DNA from 3 places in the Kitasatospora sp. NPDC034035 genome. Region 1 is predicted to be linked to each of the others. Evidence: riboswitches for the same ligand, from Rfam matches in the RefSeq annotation. Region 1 holds a riboswitch; each other region holds the start of a gene.
The links. Region 1 has a riboswitch for cyclic di-AMP ahead of ACZ52J_RS23865 (C40 family peptidase). Riboswitches for the same ligand answer to the same signal wherever they lie in the genome.

Region 1 (5,924 bases):
CGGCTCGGGCTACCCGGTGCGCCCGGGCATCGCGTACGAGCAGGACCTGCTGGACGGCATCGACCACCCGGGGACGCCGGCCGAGCAGCGGCGCTGAGCAGCGGCGCCGCTGCTCGGCACCGAGCGGGCCGTCGCCCCCCGGGGGGCACCGGGCCTCAGTCCTTCAGCGCCGCCACCTCGTCCAGCCAGAGCCGGGTGAACTCGGCCAGGCCGACACCCAGTTCGGCGCGCAGCAGCCGGTCCGTACGGCGCTCGCGGTCCTCGCCCTGCCCGTCGGCCGCGCCGATCGCCCGATAGAAGGCGACCAGCCGCTGCGGCCCGTAGCGGCCCGCGATCAGCTCGCAGGCCAGCCAGGACTGCTCGTAGGCCTGGGCGATGCCGGTGGCGCCGGCGGCGAAGTCCCGGTCGGCGGGCAGGTCGGCGGGCAGCCGCCCGGCGGCGACGTCCCGGGCCAGCTCGGGGGCGATCTGCCGCGGGACGCGGCCGGAGTCGCGGTAGGCGGTCCAGTCGGCGACGCCCTCGGAGAGCCACAGCGGTGTCCAGGCCCGGGTGTCGGACCTGGTCGCGACGTGGGTGGCCTCGTGCGTGATGACCACCTGTCGGCCGAAGTCGCTGAGCCGTCCGTACGCCTCGGGGTTGACCAGCACCCGGTCCGCCGGGGTGTGCCGGGGCGCGCCGGGGGCGGCCACGGTGACCGCCGCCATGCCCGCCCAGCCCGCCGGGTCGCCCTCCAGCAGCCGGGCGAACCGCTCCTCGGTACCGGGCAGTTCGAGCAGCAGCCGGCCGGGCCAGGCGCCGCCCCAGACCTCCTCGACGGCCGGTACCGCCCGGTCCCCGACCGCGACCAGCCCGGCCGGGTCGGGGCCGTCGGCCGACCCGAGCACCAGGCAGCGCGCGCCGACCGCCGACCGCCCCGCGCCGAAGTCCCACGGCGCCGGCGGCCCGCTCGCGCTCTCCTCGCGCTCGACCCGCCAGCCGTCCCCGGCCCGGGCCAGCTCGATCCGGCGCGGGTACACCACGGGGTAGTCGTCGTAGTCGGCGATCCGCACCGCCAGGTCGGCCGCGGCGGTCAGCCGGTCCGGCCCGCCGCCCGCGGCGAGCACCAGGTTGCGGTAGGCCGCCTCGGCCACCGGCAGCCCCGACCGGGCCGGCAGCGAGCGCGCCCGCTCCGCCAGCACCGCCGCCACCTCGCCGCGCCGGTCGGCCGCCTGGCGGGCCGGTGCCGCCGCCGGGGCGACCGGCGGCAGCGACAGCTGGGCCAGCCCGCCGGCCGCGAGCAGCAGCGCACCCCGCCGGGACAGCGTGCGGCGGGTCCTGTCCGTCGGGTGGGGGTCGTGGGGGCCCGCTATCGGGTGGGGGTCGTGGGGGCCGGGCGGCGACGCGCTCAGAGCCGGACCACCCCCGAGACCGGCATGGCGTTGACGCTCTCGTAGCGGACCTTGGCGCCCGGGTAGGGGGCGTGCACGATCACGCCACCGCCGGCGTACATGCCGACGTGGTGCATGTCCCGGTAGAAGATCACCAGGTCTCCCGGTCGCGCTTCGGAGAGGCTGATCCGCTGGCCGGCGTACGCCTGGGCCTGCGAGGTGCGCGGCAGGGTCACTCCGGCCTGCCGCCAGCTGTAGTACATCAGACCGGAGCAGTCGAACGCACGGGGCCCGGTGGCCCCGTAGACGTACGGCGCGCCGACCATCCGGACCGCGGCCGCCAGCGCGGCGGCCCCGCGCTCGGAGGCGGGCGGGGCGGAGCCGAGGTCCAGCCGGTCGGTGCCGCGGGTGGCGCGCTGCTCGGCGTCCCGGGCGTCCTGGGCGGTCATCCTGGCCCGCTCGACGGCGCCCAGGCCGTTGAGCAGCTTCTGTGCCGTGGTCAGCCGCTGCTGGATCTGCTGCTTGCTGTCGGCGAGCGAGCGGCGGGTCTGGTCCAGCTCGGCGAGCTTGCCGGCGGCCTCGGCGCGCCGTTGGTCGAGCCGGCGCTGGCGGGTGACCAGCTCGTGCAGCGTCTCCTGCTGCCGCTGCGTCGCCTGGCCCATGGTTCGGGCGCGGGCGAGGTAGTCCTCCGGGTCGGGGGACAGCATCAGCCGGGCGGTCTGGGTCATCCCGCCGCCGCGGTACTCGGCCCCGGCCACGGTCGCCAGGTCGCCGCGCAGCTCGTTGAGCTGGTCCTGGGCGACGGCGATCTCGCCCTGCAGGATCGTGGTCTCCCCCTGGAGCCGCCGCTGGGCCTCCTGGGCCGCGTTGTACCTCTCCGAAGCCTGCTCGGCCTCGTCGTAGAGCTGCTCGACCTGTGTCTTGACGTCCTTGCGGTCGGCCGGGTCCGGGCTGCCGGGGGCGGCGTGGGCGCTGCCGCCGGTCGCCATGCCGAGCGCGGTGGTGGCCGCCGCCGTCAGCACCAGCGCACGGACGAGCAGTTGGGAACGGCGGTGCACGGGCATGGTGGCAGCGGCTCCAATCCTGCGGCGCGGCCCCGCCGCCGCCCCACTGCGGGCGGTCGTCGAGCGGGAGTCCGGTGGCAGACGTTAGCGAGTCCGGGCAAGCGAGTCCAAACCCCTCCGGACCCGAATATTTGACCCGTAATCGGACATCAGCCCGAGCCGCCGAAAAAGCCGCAGGCCCGGCCTTCCGTGGAGGAAGACCGGGCCTGGAAGCGCCGAGTACGGATCAGACCCGCACGATGCTGGTCAGCGGCATGTTGGTGACGGCCTCGTAGCGGACCGAGGCACCCGGCTTGGGCGCGTGCAGCACCTGGCCGTTGCCGGCGTAGATGCCGACGTGGTGGGCGTCCCCGAAGAAGATCAGCAGGTCGCCGGGCTGGGCCTGGGACAGGTCGCTGCCGATCCGGGTGCCGGCGTGCGCCTGCTCCTGCGAGGTGCGCGGCAGCGAGACGCCGACCTGGTTGAACGCCCAGACCATCAGGCCGGAGCAGTCGAAGGAGGACGCGCCGGTGGCGCCCCACACGTACGGGCTGCCGACCTTGGAGGCGGCGGCGGAGAGCGCGGCTGCACCGCGCGAGCTGCCGGGGGCGACCGGCTTGGCGACCGGCGAGGCCGGGGCCGGGGCCGAGCCCGCGGAGAGGTCGGTGCGGCTGTTGTCGCGGGAGGCGCGGTCGGCGGCCTGCTGGGCCTTCACCGCGGCGTCGGCCTGGGCCTTGGCGTCGGCGGCGGCCTTCTCCTCGGCCGCGCGCAGCGCCTGGCGCTCCTGCTCGGTCAGGGTGTTGAGCAGGTCCTGGGCGGCCTTCAGCTTGTTCTGGACCTCGTCCTTGGAGGCCTTCAGCTGCTGGGTGGTCGACTCCAGCTCGGCGAGCTTGCCCTGGGCCTCGGTGCGGTCCTGGTCGAGCTTGCGCTGCTGCTCCTGGAGCACCTTCAGCTGGTTCTTCTGGGTGTCGCCGGCCTGGTTCAGCGCACCGGCCTGGTTGAGGAAGCTGTCCGGGCTGGACGAGAACATCAGCTGCACGGTCGGGGATATGCCGCCGTTGCGGTACTGCTCCCCGGCGATCTCGGCCAGGCCGCCCTGCAGGTCGGTCACCTGGTCCTGCTGACGGGCCACCTGGTCCTGCAGGCCGGAGACCTGCTTCTCCAGCGTCTGCTGCTTCTCCTGGGCGGCGTTGTACTGCTCGGTCGCCACCTCGGCCTGCTCGTTGAGCTGGTCGACCTGCTCCTTGACCTGGTCCTTGGTCGGCTGCGGGTCGGCGTGGGCGCCGGACTGCGCGGAGAGGGCGACGGCTGCGGCGGCGACACCGGTCAGGATCGAGACACGGGCGCGGCCGGCTGGCTTGGGACGACGATGGGACGCCACGAAGGCGGGCTCCTTCTTCCTACGTCCGCCTACCGGGTGAGCTGACGGGTTCGGGCCGGAAGCATGCCCTACGACGCCTCACGGCCGTTCCAGCGGCCGACCTGGCGCCGATTCACCCCGGAGGAACGTGGTTCCCCGGCTCCGCTGCGCAGCACCCCCGACTACTGGGCTCCCCTGTCGGGCAGTCGCTTCGACCTGCCCCGCTGCCTCGCGAACTCGACGGTAGCCACCGCCGCCACCCCGGCTGGGTGATCGACACTGCGATGGCTCGGTGCATGACCCTAGTAACTGAACCGTGATCGGTTCAAATCCTTGTCAGAAAAAAGACGGAAGATTACCCAAGTTCTTTTGTGAAAATGACCGATGGTAACCGCCGCCCCACGCAAGGCTGATCAGGTCTCACCCGATACTCGCGAAACGGTCGAAAACCCGAACGCCACCCCCGATCGGGGGTGGCGCGGATCACAGGGCTCGGGCGAACCCCTTCGGCGTGTCGGGCCGTCAGACCCGGCGGATGGTGTTGATCGGCATCGCGTCGGCCTTCATCACCTTCACCACGTCACCGGTGTGCGGCGCGTGGACCACCATGCCGTTGCCGATGTACATCGCGACGTGGTGCATGTCGGGGCCGTAGATGACCAGGTCGCCCGGCTGAGCCGCCGCCAGTCCGGGCACCGCGGTGCCGTAGTGGCCCTGCTCCTGCGAGGTGCGCGGCAGCGAGACGCCGGCCTGGCCGTACGACCAGACCATCAGGCCCGAGCAGTCGAAGGTGCTCGACCCGGTGGCGCCCCACACGTACGGCGAGCCCTGCTTGCTCATCGCCTTGGCGAGGGCCACGGCCGCGTAGCCACTGGCCGGCGGCAGGCTGCTCAGGTCGACCCGGTCGCTGCCGCGCGAGGCCCGGTCGTCCTGCGCCTGCTGGGCCTTCAGCGCGGTGCGCTCGGCGGCGCTCAGCGAGTTCATCAGGTCCTGGGCGGCCTTCAGCTTGGTGTTGACGTCCGCCTTGGCCTGGTTCAGGTCCTTGGTGGTGGTGTCGAGCGAGGCCAGCACGGCGGCCGCCTCGGTCTTCTCCTGGTCCAGCCGGCGCTGCTGGTCCAGCAGCCCCTTGAGCGCCTCCGCCTGGGTGGTGCTGGCCTGCTGGACGGTGGAGGCCTTCTCCAGGTAGCCGGACGGGTCGGAGGAGAGCATCAGCTGGACGGACGGGTCGATGCCGCCGGTGCGGTACTGCTCGCCCGCCACCTCGGCCAGGCCGGCCTGCAGCTGGGTCATCTGCTCCTGGCCGCGGGCCACCTGGTCCTGCAGCTGGTCGGCCTGCTTGCGCAGCTGCGTGGCCCGCTCCGTGGCGCCGTTGTACTTCTCTGCCGCCTGCTCCTGCTCTTGCTGGAGTTGGTCGATCTGCGCCTTGACGTCCGTTTTGTTCGGCTGCGGCGCGGCGTGCGCGGCTACCTGGGCGGAGAGTGCGACCGCGGTCGCAGCGGCCGCGGTGAGCACGGAGACCCGCGCGCGGCTCGGCTGCTTGGGACGGCGGTGGGAGGCCAAGGGACCGGCTCCTTCTTCCAACGGACTCACCCGATTGGATGAGATTCCGGAAAATAGGTTTGACGCCAGACCCTAGTGCGGATCTATCCGCTTTGCCACTCCCCCGAAGGCGTGAACTCTGTTTCCCACACCGACTTCACCGGACCCGCACACCACCACGGACCCAAGGCTGACCAGGAGTCATCCTACGCGGCCCGCGCTCAGGGCCGGGCCAGCCGGTTCAGCAGCAGCACCGAGGCGACCGGGCGCGCGCCCGCCTTCCGCACGCCCTCCGCGACCTCCCGGTCGGCGGAGACCACCACCACCGGACGGCCCTGCGGCTCGGCCCGCACCAGACGGCGAATCAGCTCGTCCGCGGTCTCCCCGGTCCGGCTGAACCGTACCCGGACCCCGCGCGGCGGTGCCATGATCACCGGAACGTCCAGGTCCTGCCCGTCGAACACACAGGTGACCTCCGCCTGGGTGCGCTGGGCCAGCATCGCCAGCCCGCCCAGCAACCGGATCCGCTGCTGCTCCAGCGGCAGCGTCGGATAGCCGGTCTTGGTCACGTTGTAGCCGTCCACCACCAGGTGCACCTGCGGGATCGCCAGCAGC
Region 2 (5,924 bases), on a different contig from region 1:
CCTCTCCACCCTCCACCCCCAGCACCCCGCCCCCTGGCCCCCAGCCACCCCCAGCCACCCCGGCGTCGGCTGGGGAGTGGGAAGTCGGCGGGTCCGACTTCCTGTGCGGGGGATGATCGGCGGTCTCGGGAGCAGGACATCGATGTCCGGGATGTGGTGGGGCAGGGTGTGGTGCGGCGGGTGGGGTGAGGGCCGCCGGGGGTGGGGGTGGGCGGGTAGGTTCGAGGTGTGACGACGAATGTTCCCGGCGCCAAGTTGATTCTGCTGACCACGACCCACCGGGTGGCTCCCGGGTTGCTGGCGTGGCCGGCGTGGGAGGCGTTGCGGTCGGCGGGGCGGGTGCTGGTGGCGGACGAGGGGCATCCGCAGGTGGCGGCGGTGCGGCAGGCCGGGGTGGCGGTGGAGGTGGTGGCGGCCGGGTCGGCGCCCGCGCTGGCGCGGCTGCTGACCGGGCAGCCCGCCGGGGCCGGGGCGACGGTGTGGCTGGGCAGCCCGGACGGGGATCCGGGGCTGACGGACGCGCTGGCGCGGCTGGCGGTGGAGCGGGCCGGTGAGGTGCCGGAGATCGAGGTGCTGCCGGGCTCGTACGACCTGCCGGGGGCGCGGCTGCTGGACCTGGTGACGGTGATGGACCGGCTCCGCTCGCCGGGCGGTTGCCCGTGGGACGCCGAGCAGACGCACGAGAGTCTGGTGAAGTACCTGGTCGAGGAGGCGTACGAGCTGGTCGAGGCGATCGAGGAGGGGGACCGGGGGACGCTGCGCGAGGAACTGGGTGACGTGCTGCTCCAGGTGTTCTTCCATTCCCGGATCGCCGAGGAGCACCCGACCGATCCGTTCACCGTCGACGACGTGGCGGGCGACATCGTCGAGAAGCTGATGTACCGGCATCCGCACGTGTTCGGGGATGTCGAGGCCGAGGGCGCCGCCGAGGTGGAGGCGAACTGGGAGCAGCTGAAGGCCGCGGAGAAGGCGGACCGCGAGTCGGTGCTGGACGGTGTGCCGGCCGGGCTGCCCGCGCTGGCGTACGCGGCGAAGCTGGTGTCCCGGGTGCGCCGGGCGGGCGTCCGCACCGTGCCGGACGAGCCGTACGAGCTGCCGGCCGAGCTGACCGCGGAGTCGGCGGGCCGACTGCTGCTCGCGGTGGCGCAGCGGGCGCACGACGCCGGGGTGGACGTGGACGCGGCGCTGCGCTCGGCCGCGCGCGGTTACCGGGACGCGGTACGCGCGGCCGAGGGCCTCAAGCCTGGTGGAGAACCCATCGGAGAACCGGCCGGAGAACCGGGCGGAGAGCCTGGTGGAGAGCCCGACCGGGAGCCGGACGGGGAGTAGGCGCTCAGGCCGCCGTGGCGGTGCTCTCCATCGGGCGCCGCTGCGGCGGGACGAGTTCCCCGATGGCCTCGCCGACGAGGACGACGAGTTCGGCGAGGCGTTCCAGGTCGAGGTGGTCGGGCAGGTCGGCGAGGGAGACGATCCGCTCGCCGTCGGGGCCGGCGACGGCGAAGAGGTCGATCGGTCCGAGGTGCTTCTCCGCGGTGTCGACGAGGGCGGCGACGTCGCTGGGGCGGCGGATGTCGCCGGAGACGCCGACGACGGGGCAGCCCGGCCGGTCGAGTTCGGCGGCGAGGTCCTCGGCGATGCCGACGTGCTGGTCGGCGATCAGCATTCCGGCGGCGCCGGCCGCGGCGAACCGGCGGGCGAGGCCGGCGCCCGACCCGCCGTCGAGTACCGCGATGACGACGACTGACCCGCTGACCCGCATGGTCTGCTCCTCCCTGTGGGCGACACCGCACCGGCGCCCACGCGTACTGCGGAGGATCGTAGGCAGGTCCTGACCCTCCGCAACAGGGATTACCCCTCAGGTGACCAGGCTCACGCCCGGCGTCCGGCCAAGAGCTTTCCAAGAGCTGTCCACGGACCGTCCACGGGTCGTCCACGGAGCGTTGGCGCGCCCGTCGCACGCCGTTGACGCGGGGGTCGCGAGCCGTTGAGGAAGGGGGGCGCGCACCCACCGGATACGGTCGACCCATGCCAGCTCAGCCCGACTCCGCCCGGCCCGCCGCCGCGCCGTCCGACGACCCCGCCCAGCCCGCCGCCGCGCAGCCGGCCGCCGCGCCGTCCGACGATCCCGAGCAGCCCGACGCCGCCGCTCCGCAGCTGTTCACCTGGGAGTTCGCCACCGATCCGTACCCCGCCTACGCCTGGCTGCGCGAGCACGCCCCGGTGCACCGCACCAAGCTGCCGAGCGGTGTCGAGGCCTGGCTGGTGACCAGGTATGCGGACGCCCGGCAGGCGCTCGCGGACAGCCGGCTGTCGAAGAACCCGGCGCACCACAGTGAGCAGGCGCACCGCACCGGCCGGGTGGGCATCCCGGGGGAGCGGCAGGCGGACCTGATGACGCACCTGCTGAACATCGACCCGCCGGACCACACGCGGCTGCGCCGACTGGTGTCGAAGGCGTTCACCCCGCGCCGGGTGGCCGAGTTCGAGCCGCGGGTGCAGCAGCTCACGGACCGGCTGATCGACGGCTTCGCGCAGCGCGGTTCGGCGGACCTCATCCACGAGTTCGCCTTCCCGCTCCCCATCTACGCGATCTGCGACCTGCTGGGCGTGCCGGCCGAGGACCAGGACGACTTCCGCGACTGGGCCGGCATGATGATCCGCCACGGCGGCGGCCAACGCGGCGGCGTGGGGCGAGCGGTGAAGCGGATGCGGGCGTACCTGCTGGAGCTGATCCACCGCAAGCGGGCGGACCTCGGGGACGACCTGATCTCGGGTCTGATCCGGGCGAGCGACCACGGCGAGCACCTGACCGAGAACGAGGCCGCGGCAATGGCCTTCATCCTCCTCTTCGCCGGTTTCGAGACGACCGTGAACCTCATCGGCAACGGGATGTACGCGCTGCTGCGCAATCCGGGGCAGCGCCGGTCGCTGCAGGAGTCGGTGGCGCGCGGGGAGCACGCGCTGCTGGAGACGGGGATCGAGGAACTCCTGCGCTACGACGGGCCGGTGGAGATGGCGACCTGGCGGTTCGCGACGCGGCCGCTGACCATCGGCGGGGTGGACATCCCGGTCGGTGACCCGGTGCTGGTGGTGCTGGCCGCCGCGGACCGCGATCCGGCCCGGTTCGCGGACGAGAACACCCTGGACCTGGCCCGGACTGACAATCCCCACCTGGGGTTCGGGCACGGCATCCACTACTGCATCGGCGCCCCGCTGGCCCGCCTGGAAGGGCGTGCCGCCCTGGCCACACTGCTTTCCCGGCTGCCCGATCTGCGGCTCGCGGAAAGCCCGGAGAATCTGCGCTGGCGCGGCGGTCTGATCATGCGTGGACTGCGGGAACTTCCGGTCGAATTCAGTCCGGAGAGTCGCTCCCCGCATACGCCCCTGCATACGCCTCCGCATACGCCCCCGACACCCCTTATGCGCCCCTGACAAACTGACACAAGATGACGAAACGCCGGGCGACACGCTGACGGAACGTCGCCCGGGGTCTTCCGGTTCAGGTGTGAACGCCCATCAATCCGGACATAGCGGCGCCGTTGGTAGGCGATCGGGCACGCGCCGTAATTTCTGTGTGATATCGGTGATATGAGCTTGTGATTGGTCTGAGGATCTGTCTACTCTCCCTGGAGTTCGCAGCTGCGGACCTCGTGCGCGGAACGCCGAATCCTGCCCGCCGCGTCACGGGAAACCGACCAGAACCCTGGGCAGGGGCGGGGGAACCAGGTTTGTTGCCGTTTCCCACGGCTTGGGGTGAAGCCGCCTGAGCGGAATCGTTTCCGCGTACGGCGGCCGGGCCACCTCCCGGTCCGAACCCGACAGCTCACCTCGCAGGCGTGCGGAGAGGGACCTCTTCATGCTGTTCGTTGGAACCGGTCGTCACCGCCGTCGTACCCAGACCGAGAAGGCCATTGCCGTCGCCGGTGTGGCCGGCGTCGGACTCGCGATGCCGCTCCTCACCGCCACCGGCGCCTCCGCCGCACCGGCCTCCGCCTGGGACTCCGTCGCCCAGTGCGAGAGCGGCGGCAACTGGAGCATCAACACCGGCAACGGCTTCTACGGCGGCCTGCAGTTCACCTCCGGCACCTGGAAGGCGTACGGCGGCACCGCGTACGCGCCGCAGGCCAACCAGGCCAGCCGGGCGCAGCAGATCTCGGTCGCCGAGAAGGTGCTCGCCTCGCAGGGCCCGGGCGCCTGGCCGGTCTGCTCGAAGAAGGCGGGCCTGAGCAAGGGCGGTGCCCCGGCCGCGGTCGACACCTCCTCGGACGCCAAGCCGCAGTCCGCCCCCGCGCAGCAGGCCCAGAAGCCCGCCGCCAAGCCGGCTCAGAACCCGGCCGCCCAGAAGCCCGCCGCGCAGAAGCCTGCCCAGAAGCCGGTGCAGCAGGCCGCCCCGCAGCAGCAGGCGCAGCCGCAGGCCCACGGCCTCTCCGGCCAGGGCGGTTGGGACGCGGACGCGAAGGTGTACTGGTACCAGAACAACGGCGCCTGGTACTGGACCAGCCACCAGAGCGTCTACCAGCAGTACGCGGGCCACGCCGCCGCGCAGCAGTACGCCCCGCAGGCCGCGCAGCAGCAGTACGCGCCGCAGGCCGCTCCGGCGTCCGGCCACGACTACACCGTCCGCGACGGTGACACCCTGTCGACCATCGCCGCCGCGCAGGGCGTGTCCGGCGGCTGGCACGCGCTGTACGAGCAGAACCACGGGACCGTCGGCGGCGACCCGAACCTGATCCTGCCCGGCCAGGTGCTGCACCTCGGCTGAGCCGACGCGTGAAGGCCGACGCGCGAAGGGGGTTGGGCCCGCCGGCCCCCTTCGTCCGCATTCGCCCGCTTCAGTGGGACAAGCTGGGACAAGCAGGTGAACTACTGGTGGGTAGCGGGGCCACACGCTGAGACGAGACCGAGGCGGACGTGGCCCCGGGAGCCTGGGCGGCTAGGCTCTGGTCCGTAACGACTCCGCAATCGTCCTGCTGACAGCACCACCGTCAGCCGGACCTGCTTCCGCAAGGAGATGCCTCGTGCCGTCCATCGATGTCGTCGTAGCCCGTGAGATCCTCGACTCGCGCGGCAACCCCACGGTCGAGGTCGAGGTCGGCCTCGACGACGGCAGCACGGGTCGTGCCGCTGTCCCGTCGGGTGCCTCCACCGGCGCCTTCGAGGCGCTGGAGCTGCGCGACGGTGACAAGAACCGCTACTTCGGCAAGGGCGTGGAGAAGGCCGTCCTGGCCGTCATCGAGCAGATCGGCCCGGAGCTGGTCGGCTACGACGCCACCGAGCAGCGCCTGATCGACCAGGCCATGCTGGACCTGGACGCCACCCCGGACAAGTCCTCGCTCGGCGCCAACGCCATCCTGGGCGTCTCGCTGGCCGTCGCCCACGCCGCCTCCGAGGCCAGCGACCTGCCGCTGTTCCGCTACCTGGGCGGCCCGAACGCGCACGTCCTGCCGGTCCCGATGATGAACATCCTCAACGGCGGCTCGCACGCGGACTCCAACGTCGACATCCAGGAGTTCATGATCGCTCCGATCGGCGCGGAGTCCTTCTCCGAGGCCGTCCGCTGGGGCGTCGAGGTCTACCACACCCTCAAGGGCGTGCTGAAGGAGCGTGGCCTGTCCACCGGCCTCGGCGACGAGGGCGGCTTCGCGCCGAACCTGGACAGCAACCGCGAGGCCCTGGACCTGATCACCGAGGCCATCCAGAAGGCCGGCTACGTGCCCGGCCGTGACGTCGCGCTGGCCCTGGACGTCGCCGCCTCCGAGTTCTACGAGGACGGCGCCTACCAGTTCGAGGGCAAGGCGCTCACCTCCACCGAGCTCATCGAGTACTACGCCGACCTGGTCGCGTCGTACCCGCTGGTCTCCATCGAGGACCCGCTGGACGAGTCGGACTGGGACGGCTGGAAGGCCATGACCGTCAAGCTGGGC
Region 3 (5,924 bases), on a different contig from region 1:
GCCGGGTGAAGATCGTGGTGATCACGGCCGAGGGCCGGGAGATCCTGGGCCTCATCCGCAGCGAGATGGGCCGTACCCACCAGGCGTTCGAGGCGATGAACGACGAGCAGCGGATCGCCCTGCACTCGATCTGCACGCAGGTCCTGCCGGTGCTGGCCGGCCGGACGGGCGGCGCGCAGTAGGCCCTGCGCCGCCCGTACCCGCGGACCCGCGTCGGGCCGAGCGGTCCGGCGGGTTCCGGCGGCCGCGGCCGCCGGTGGAGCAGGGTGCCGACGTCCGGCGTGACCTCGGCTGTTACCCTTGCGAAGCGTGAGCGCGAAGCCCCAGATCCCCAATGTCCTGGCCTCCCGGTACGCCTCGGCGACCCTGGCCCAGCTGTGGTCCCCCGAGCACAAGGTGGTCCTCGAGCGCCACCTGTGGCTCGCCGTCCTGAAGGCCCAGCAGGACCTCGGCGTCGAGGTGCCGGCGAACGCCGTCGCCGACTACGAGCGGGTGATCGACCAGGTCGACCTCGGCTCGATCGCCGCCCGTGAGCGGGTCACCCGCCACGACGTGAAGGCCCGGATCGAGGAGTTCAGCGAACTCGCCGGCCACGAGCAGATCCACAAGGGCATGACGTCCCGGGACCTGACCGAGAACGTCGAGCAGCTGCAGATCCGCCGGTCGCTGGAGCACGTGCGCGACCGCGCGGTCGCCGTGCTGGTCCGCCTGGCCACGCTGTCCGCCCAGCACTCCGAGCTGGTCATGGCCGGCCGCTCGCACAACGTGGCCGCGCAGGCCACCACCCTGGGCAAGCGCTTCGCGTCGATCACCGACGAGCTGCTGGTCGCCTTCCGCCGGCTGGAGGAGCTGATCGCCCGCTACCCGCTGCGCGGGATCAAGGGCCCGGTCGGCACCTCCCAGGACATGCTGGACCTGATGGGCGGGGACACCGAGAAGCTGGCCGAGCTGGAGCGCCGGGTCGCCGCGCACCTCGGCTTCGACAACGTGCTGACCAGCGTCGGCCAGGTCTACCCGCGCTCGCTGGACTTCGAGGTGCTCACCGCGCTCGTCCAGCTGGCCGCCGCGCCGTCCAGCCTGGCCAAGACCATCCGCCTGATGGCCGGCCACGAGCTCGTCACCGAGGGCTTCAAGGAGGGCCAGGTCGGCTCCTCCGCGATGCCGCACAAGATGAACACCCGCTCCTGCGAGCGCGTCAACGGCCTGGCCGTCATCCTGCGCGGCTACGCCTCGATGACCGGCGAGCTGGCCGGCGACCAGTGGAACGAGGGCGACGTCTCCTGCTCGGTGGTGCGCCGGGTCGCGCTGCCGGACGCCTTCTTCGCCTTCGACGGCCTGCTGGAGACCTTCCTGACCGTCCTCGACGAGTTCGGCGCCTTCCCCGCCGTGGTCGAGGCCGAGCTGGACCGCTACCTGCCGTTCCTCGCCACCACCAAGGTGCTGATGGGCGCGGTGCGCGCGGGCGTCGGCCGGGAGACCGGGCACGAGGTCATCAAGGAGCACGCCGTCGCCTCCGCGCTGGCGATGCGCGCGGGCGCCCGGGAGAACGAGCTGCTCGACCGCCTGGCCGCCGACGAGCGGATCCCGCTGGACCGGGCCGCGCTGGACGCGCTGCTGGCCGACAAGCTCTCCTTCACCGGTGCGGCCGGTGCCCAGGTCGCCGAGGTGGTCCGTCAGGTGGAGGCCGTCGCGGCCGCCTACCCGGAGGCCGCCAAGTACGTGCCCGCCGACATCCTCTGACCACTCGTCAGCTGTCGGGCGAGGGCCCCGCCACCGGACCGGTGACGGGGCCCTCGTGCGTGTGGACGTGGCCCGGGTCGAGCGGCGGGGTGGTGCCGCAGGTCCACGCGCAGTCCGGCTCGGCCACCAGGTGGTCCTCGGGGGCGAGGACGTTGCCCCGGACGGTGGCGAAGGCGATCAGCCCGCCGCCGGCCAGCAGACCCGCGCAGATCAGCATCGCGGTGTGGAAGGCGGAGTCGACCGCGGACGGCACCCGGTAGGCGTCGCCGCTCAGTCCGGCCAGGGCCGGGAGGGCGGCCACCGCGAGCAGGCCGGCCGCGCGGGCGGCGGCGTTGTTCACCCCGCTCGCGATGCCCGCGTGCCGGACCTCGACGGCCGCCAGCACGGTGGCCGTCAGCGGCGCGACCAGCAGCGTCATGCCGCAGCCCATCACCGTGACGGCGGGCAGCACGTCCGCCCAGTAGGAGGAGCCCGGGCCGATGCGCAGCATCAGCAGCACCCCGGCGGCGCACAGCAGCGGGCCGACGGTGAGCGGGATCCGCGGGCCGATCCGCTTGCCGAGGCGCCCGGCGCGCGCCGACAGCCCCAGCATCAGCACCGTGATCGGCACCAGCGCGAAGCCCGAGACCAGCGGCGAGAACCCGGCGACGATCTGCAGCTGCACCACCAGCAGGAAGAAGACGCCGCTGAACGCCGCGTACACGCAGAGGGTGACCAGGTTCACGGCGGTGAACAGCCGGGAGGAGAACAGGCCGAGCGGCAGCATCGGATCGGGCGCGCGGCGCTCGACGGCCACGAAGGCGACGCCGAGCACCACACCGATCAACCCGCTGACCCAGACCACGGCGGACACGCCCTCCCCGGCGGCGGTCAGCGCGTAGGTGATCGCGCCGAGGGCGAACGCGGCGAGCACCGCGCCGAGCACGTCGAAGCGGCCGGTGGCGCTCTCGTCCCGGCTCTCCGGCACGTACCGCGTGGTGACCGTGATCACGGCGGCCGCGAGCGGCAGGTTCAGCAGGAAGATCCAGCGCCAGCCCGGGCCGTCCACCAGCCAGCCGCCGAGGAAGGGGCCGACCGCGGCCGACACGCCGCCGAGGCCCGACCACAGCCCGACCGCGGCCGAGCGGTCGTCAGGGTCGAAGACGGCTTGGAGCATGGCGAGCGAGCCGGGGGTGAGCAGCGCCCCGCCGATGCCCTGGACGGCGCGGGCGGCGATCAGCACCTGGATGTTCGGCGCGGCGGCGCAGGCCGCGGAGGCGGCGGCGAACCAGACCACGCCGATGAGGAAGACCCGGCGCCTTCCGTACCGGTCGCCGAGCGCGCCGCCGAGCAGGATCAGGCCCGCCAGGGTGAGCAGATAGCCGTTCAGCGTCCACTGAAGGGACGCCAGGGAGGCGCCGAGGTCGGCGCCGATGCGGGGCAGGGCGACGTTCACCACGGTGCCGTCCAGCATCGCCATGCTGGAGCCGAGCACCGTCGCCAGTAGTACCCAGCGACCCTGCGCGGTGCCCAGGCGCAGGGTGCCGGCCTCGGAAGTGGCCACGGCCCGATCCTGCTCCCCGTGAGGCCCGCGTGACAAGGGTCACCGGCGGGTGTGTCGGTGGTGTGCGGTGCGTGAGCGGACGACCGCGCAGTGCCGTCGATGTCGGCGCACGGTCGTGGATCAGTGGCGCGGGGTGAATGGATCGCGTACGCACCGTGCAGCGGATCATCCGGAGAGTCACCGCACCCCGGGGGATGGTTGCCGATTCAAGAGATCGACATTGCTTCACCCGAACGGATGGGTTTTAGTTCAGCGACCGCCCGGCCAGTCCGGACGGATCCACCGGGTGGAACGCCGAGTCCTGCCGCTTCCCGGTGGTTCGAACTGAACTCTGTACGGCAGGAGCGGGGGACCCACAGGTAAGTCGCCGGACCGGAAGTTCGTGCCTCAGGGCGCGGCGTCCAGGGCCGGCTTGGGGTGAAGCCGCGCATGCGGCCGGGCAACTCCAGCCCGAACCCGACAGCTCACCTCGCAGGCGTCGGAGAGGAAACTTCCATGCCTGCTCAGGCTCGTCGTATCGCCCTGCCCCGCGCCGCCCGCATCGGCATCGCCACCGCCGTCACCGGTGTCTCCTTCGCCCTCCCGCTCGTCACCGCGATGAGCGCCCAGGCCCACACCGCCCCGGTCGCCCCGGCCCCGCAGGCCGCCGCCTCCACCACCGCCGTCGACGCCGCGCCGGCTCAGGCCGCGCCGGCCCAGGCCGCTCCGGCCGCCGCGCACGAGAGCTACCGCGTCGTCAGCGGCGACACCCTGTCCAAGATCGCCGACGCCAAGCACGTCGAGGGCGGCTGGCACGCGCTGTACGAGCAGAACCGCTCGGTCGTCGGCGCCAACCCGAACCTGATCTTCCCGGGCCAGCAGTTCGCGATCGCCGGCCACGCTGCCGCGCCGTCCGCGGACGTCGCCCCGGCCAAGCCCGCCAAGCCGGCCGCTCCGGTCACCCAGGCCGCTTCGGCCGCCAAGCCGCAGGCCCAGGTCCAGGTCAAGACCGAGGCCGCCAAGCCGGCCGCCCAGGTGCAGACCCAGGTTCAGACCGCCGCTCCGGCCCAGGCCGTGACCGCCGCTCCGGTCGCCGCCGCCTCCGGCTTCGTCGCGCCGCTGGCCCACCCGGTGCTCGGCGAGGCCTACGGCGTGGCCGGCTCGATGTGGGCCTCCGGCCACCACACCGGCCAGGACTTCGTGGCCTCCACCGGCACCCCGCTGCGCGCCGTCGCCAACGGTGTCGTGGTCAAGGCCGGCAACGGCGGCGCCTACGGCAACGAGGTCGAGATCAAGCTCGCCGACGGCCACTACGCCGAGTACGCGCACCTCTCCGTGATCGGTGTGAAGATCGGTCAGACCGTCACCGTCGGCCAGCAGCTCGGCCTCTCCGGCGCCACCGGCAACGTGACCGGCCCGCACCTGCACTTCGAGATCCGCACCGGCCCGGAGTACGGCTCGGACATCGACCCGGTCGCCTACCTGCGCGCGCACGGCGTCGCGCTCTGACCCTGTCGGGGTTTCAGGAACCACCGCTGCTGCGGAGCGAATCGATCCTCCGGGATGGTCATGTCGGGTGACCGCTCGACCGGGTGATCGCCGTGCAGTGGACATGGGCGCGGGACACGCCCAGGCCGGCCCGGCTCGCGGGATTCACTTCCTCGCGAGCCGGGCCGGCCGCTGCCGTTTTCGGGGTCGGCGGTTCGTTTTCGGGGCGGGGTCGGGGCGGGGTCGGGGTGGCGTTCGCGGTGCGCCGGTGGTGGTCCGGGCGGTACGTGAGGAGGACGCGGCCGGGCGGTGAGCCGGCGACTCAGCTGCGGTGGGCCGGCTGACCGTACCGGGCGGCGGCCAGCAGGTCGTGCATCCGGTGGCCCAAGTCCTCGGTGTCGCGGGCCGGTTCGGGGAAGACCAGGCGGACGTCGCGGTGGCCGTCGGGGTGGTCCAGGCGCAGCACCAGGCCGTGGCGGTCCAGGGCGAGCGGGCGGACGTCCGGGTTCCGGGCGAGCAGCACCGGGTCGAGCAGGCGGGAAAGGACCTCGAGTGCGTCGGCGTGGTCGTCGGCGAAGTGGGTGAGCATCGCCGCCTCGTGGCGGGCCATCGGGTCGGGGGCGGCGAGGGCGAGGTCGGCGGCGGTGACCGCGCCGGTGCCGTACGGGGTGGCGAGGACGGCGTGGGCGACGTCCACCCGCAGGTGGACGCTGAGGCCGTCGTCGGCGAGGTGGGCCAGGTGCAGCCGGCCGGCCAGGGTGAGGCGGGCGCGGACGCGGTCGCGGACGGCGACGGGGGCGACGTCGGTGACATCGAGGATGACGGCGAGGCCCTCGGCGGCGTGGGCCGCGGCCACGGTGAGCGGGGTGTCCAGCGGGGCGCGCAGCCGCAGGCGGGAGCCGTGGGCGGAGACCGGGCCGTCCAGGTCGTGCTGCTCGCCCAGGGCGCGGACGGCGAGCGAGGAGGTCGTGCTGAGCAGGCTGTGGATCCGTTCGGCGGTGGTGGGCTCGGGCACCTCGGTGTCGCCGGTTGGCAGGCTCATGGACGGACCTCCAGATAGTTAGGTGAGCCTAACCTAATGTTGCTGGCGAAGTGTGGCAAGCAGGCCTCGGGGAACGCCGAGGGCCCGGACGTGCCGTCCGGGCCCTCGGGTCGGCCGGATCGTCAGGCGACG

Region 2: linked by a shared signal. The riboswitch ahead of ACZ52J_RS08015 (LysM peptidoglycan-binding domain-containing protein) and the one ahead of ACZ52J_RS23865 (C40 family peptidase) in region 1 are both predicted to bind cyclic di-AMP.
Region 3: linked by a shared signal. The riboswitch ahead of ACZ52J_RS30365 (M23 family metallopeptidase) and the one ahead of ACZ52J_RS23865 (C40 family peptidase) in region 1 are both predicted to bind cyclic di-AMP.

What each region holds. Positions count from the first base shown of each region.
Region 1 is NZ_JBVISA010000017.1:80,756-86,679, forward strand. It holds gene ACZ52J_RS23850 (glycosyltransferase 87 family protein) at 1-97, shown strand, start outside; gene ACZ52J_RS23855 (hypothetical protein) at 156-1,178, opposite strand; gene ACZ52J_RS23860 (C40 family peptidase) at 1,385-2,431, opposite strand; gene ACZ52J_RS23865 (C40 family peptidase) at 2,658-3,791, opposite strand; cyclic di-AMP (ydaO/yuaA leader) riboswitch at 3,802-3,955, opposite strand; gene ACZ52J_RS23870 (C40 family peptidase) at 4,293-5,330, opposite strand; gene ACZ52J_RS23875 (NYN domain-containing protein) at 5,531-5,924, opposite strand, start outside.
Region 2 is NZ_JBVISA010000004.1:263,600-269,523, forward strand. It holds gene ACZ52J_RS07995 (tetratricopeptide repeat protein) at 1-232, shown strand, start outside; gene ACZ52J_RS08000 (nucleoside triphosphate pyrophosphohydrolase) at 229-1,329, shown strand; gene ACZ52J_RS08005 (SDR family NAD(P)-dependent oxidoreductase) at 1,334-1,759, opposite strand; gene ACZ52J_RS08010 (cytochrome P450 family protein) at 2,026-3,432, shown strand; cyclic di-AMP (ydaO/yuaA leader) riboswitch at 3,684-3,851, shown strand; gene ACZ52J_RS08015 (LysM peptidoglycan-binding domain-containing protein) at 3,857-4,762, shown strand; gene eno (phosphopyruvate hydratase) at 5,019-5,924, shown strand, end outside.
Region 3 is NZ_JBVISA010000026.1:34,176-40,099, forward strand. It holds gene ACZ52J_RS30350 (MarR family winged helix-turn-helix transcriptional regulator) at 1-182, shown strand, start outside; gene purB (adenylosuccinate lyase) at 310-1,740, shown strand; gene ACZ52J_RS30360 (DHA2 family efflux MFS transporter permease subunit) at 1,748-3,283, opposite strand; cyclic di-AMP (ydaO/yuaA leader) riboswitch at 3,596-3,776, shown strand; gene ACZ52J_RS30365 (M23 family metallopeptidase) at 3,779-4,771, shown strand; gene ACZ52J_RS30370 (DUF2470 domain-containing protein) at 5,073-5,792, opposite strand; gene ACZ52J_RS30375 (RidA family protein) at 5,915-5,924, opposite strand, start outside.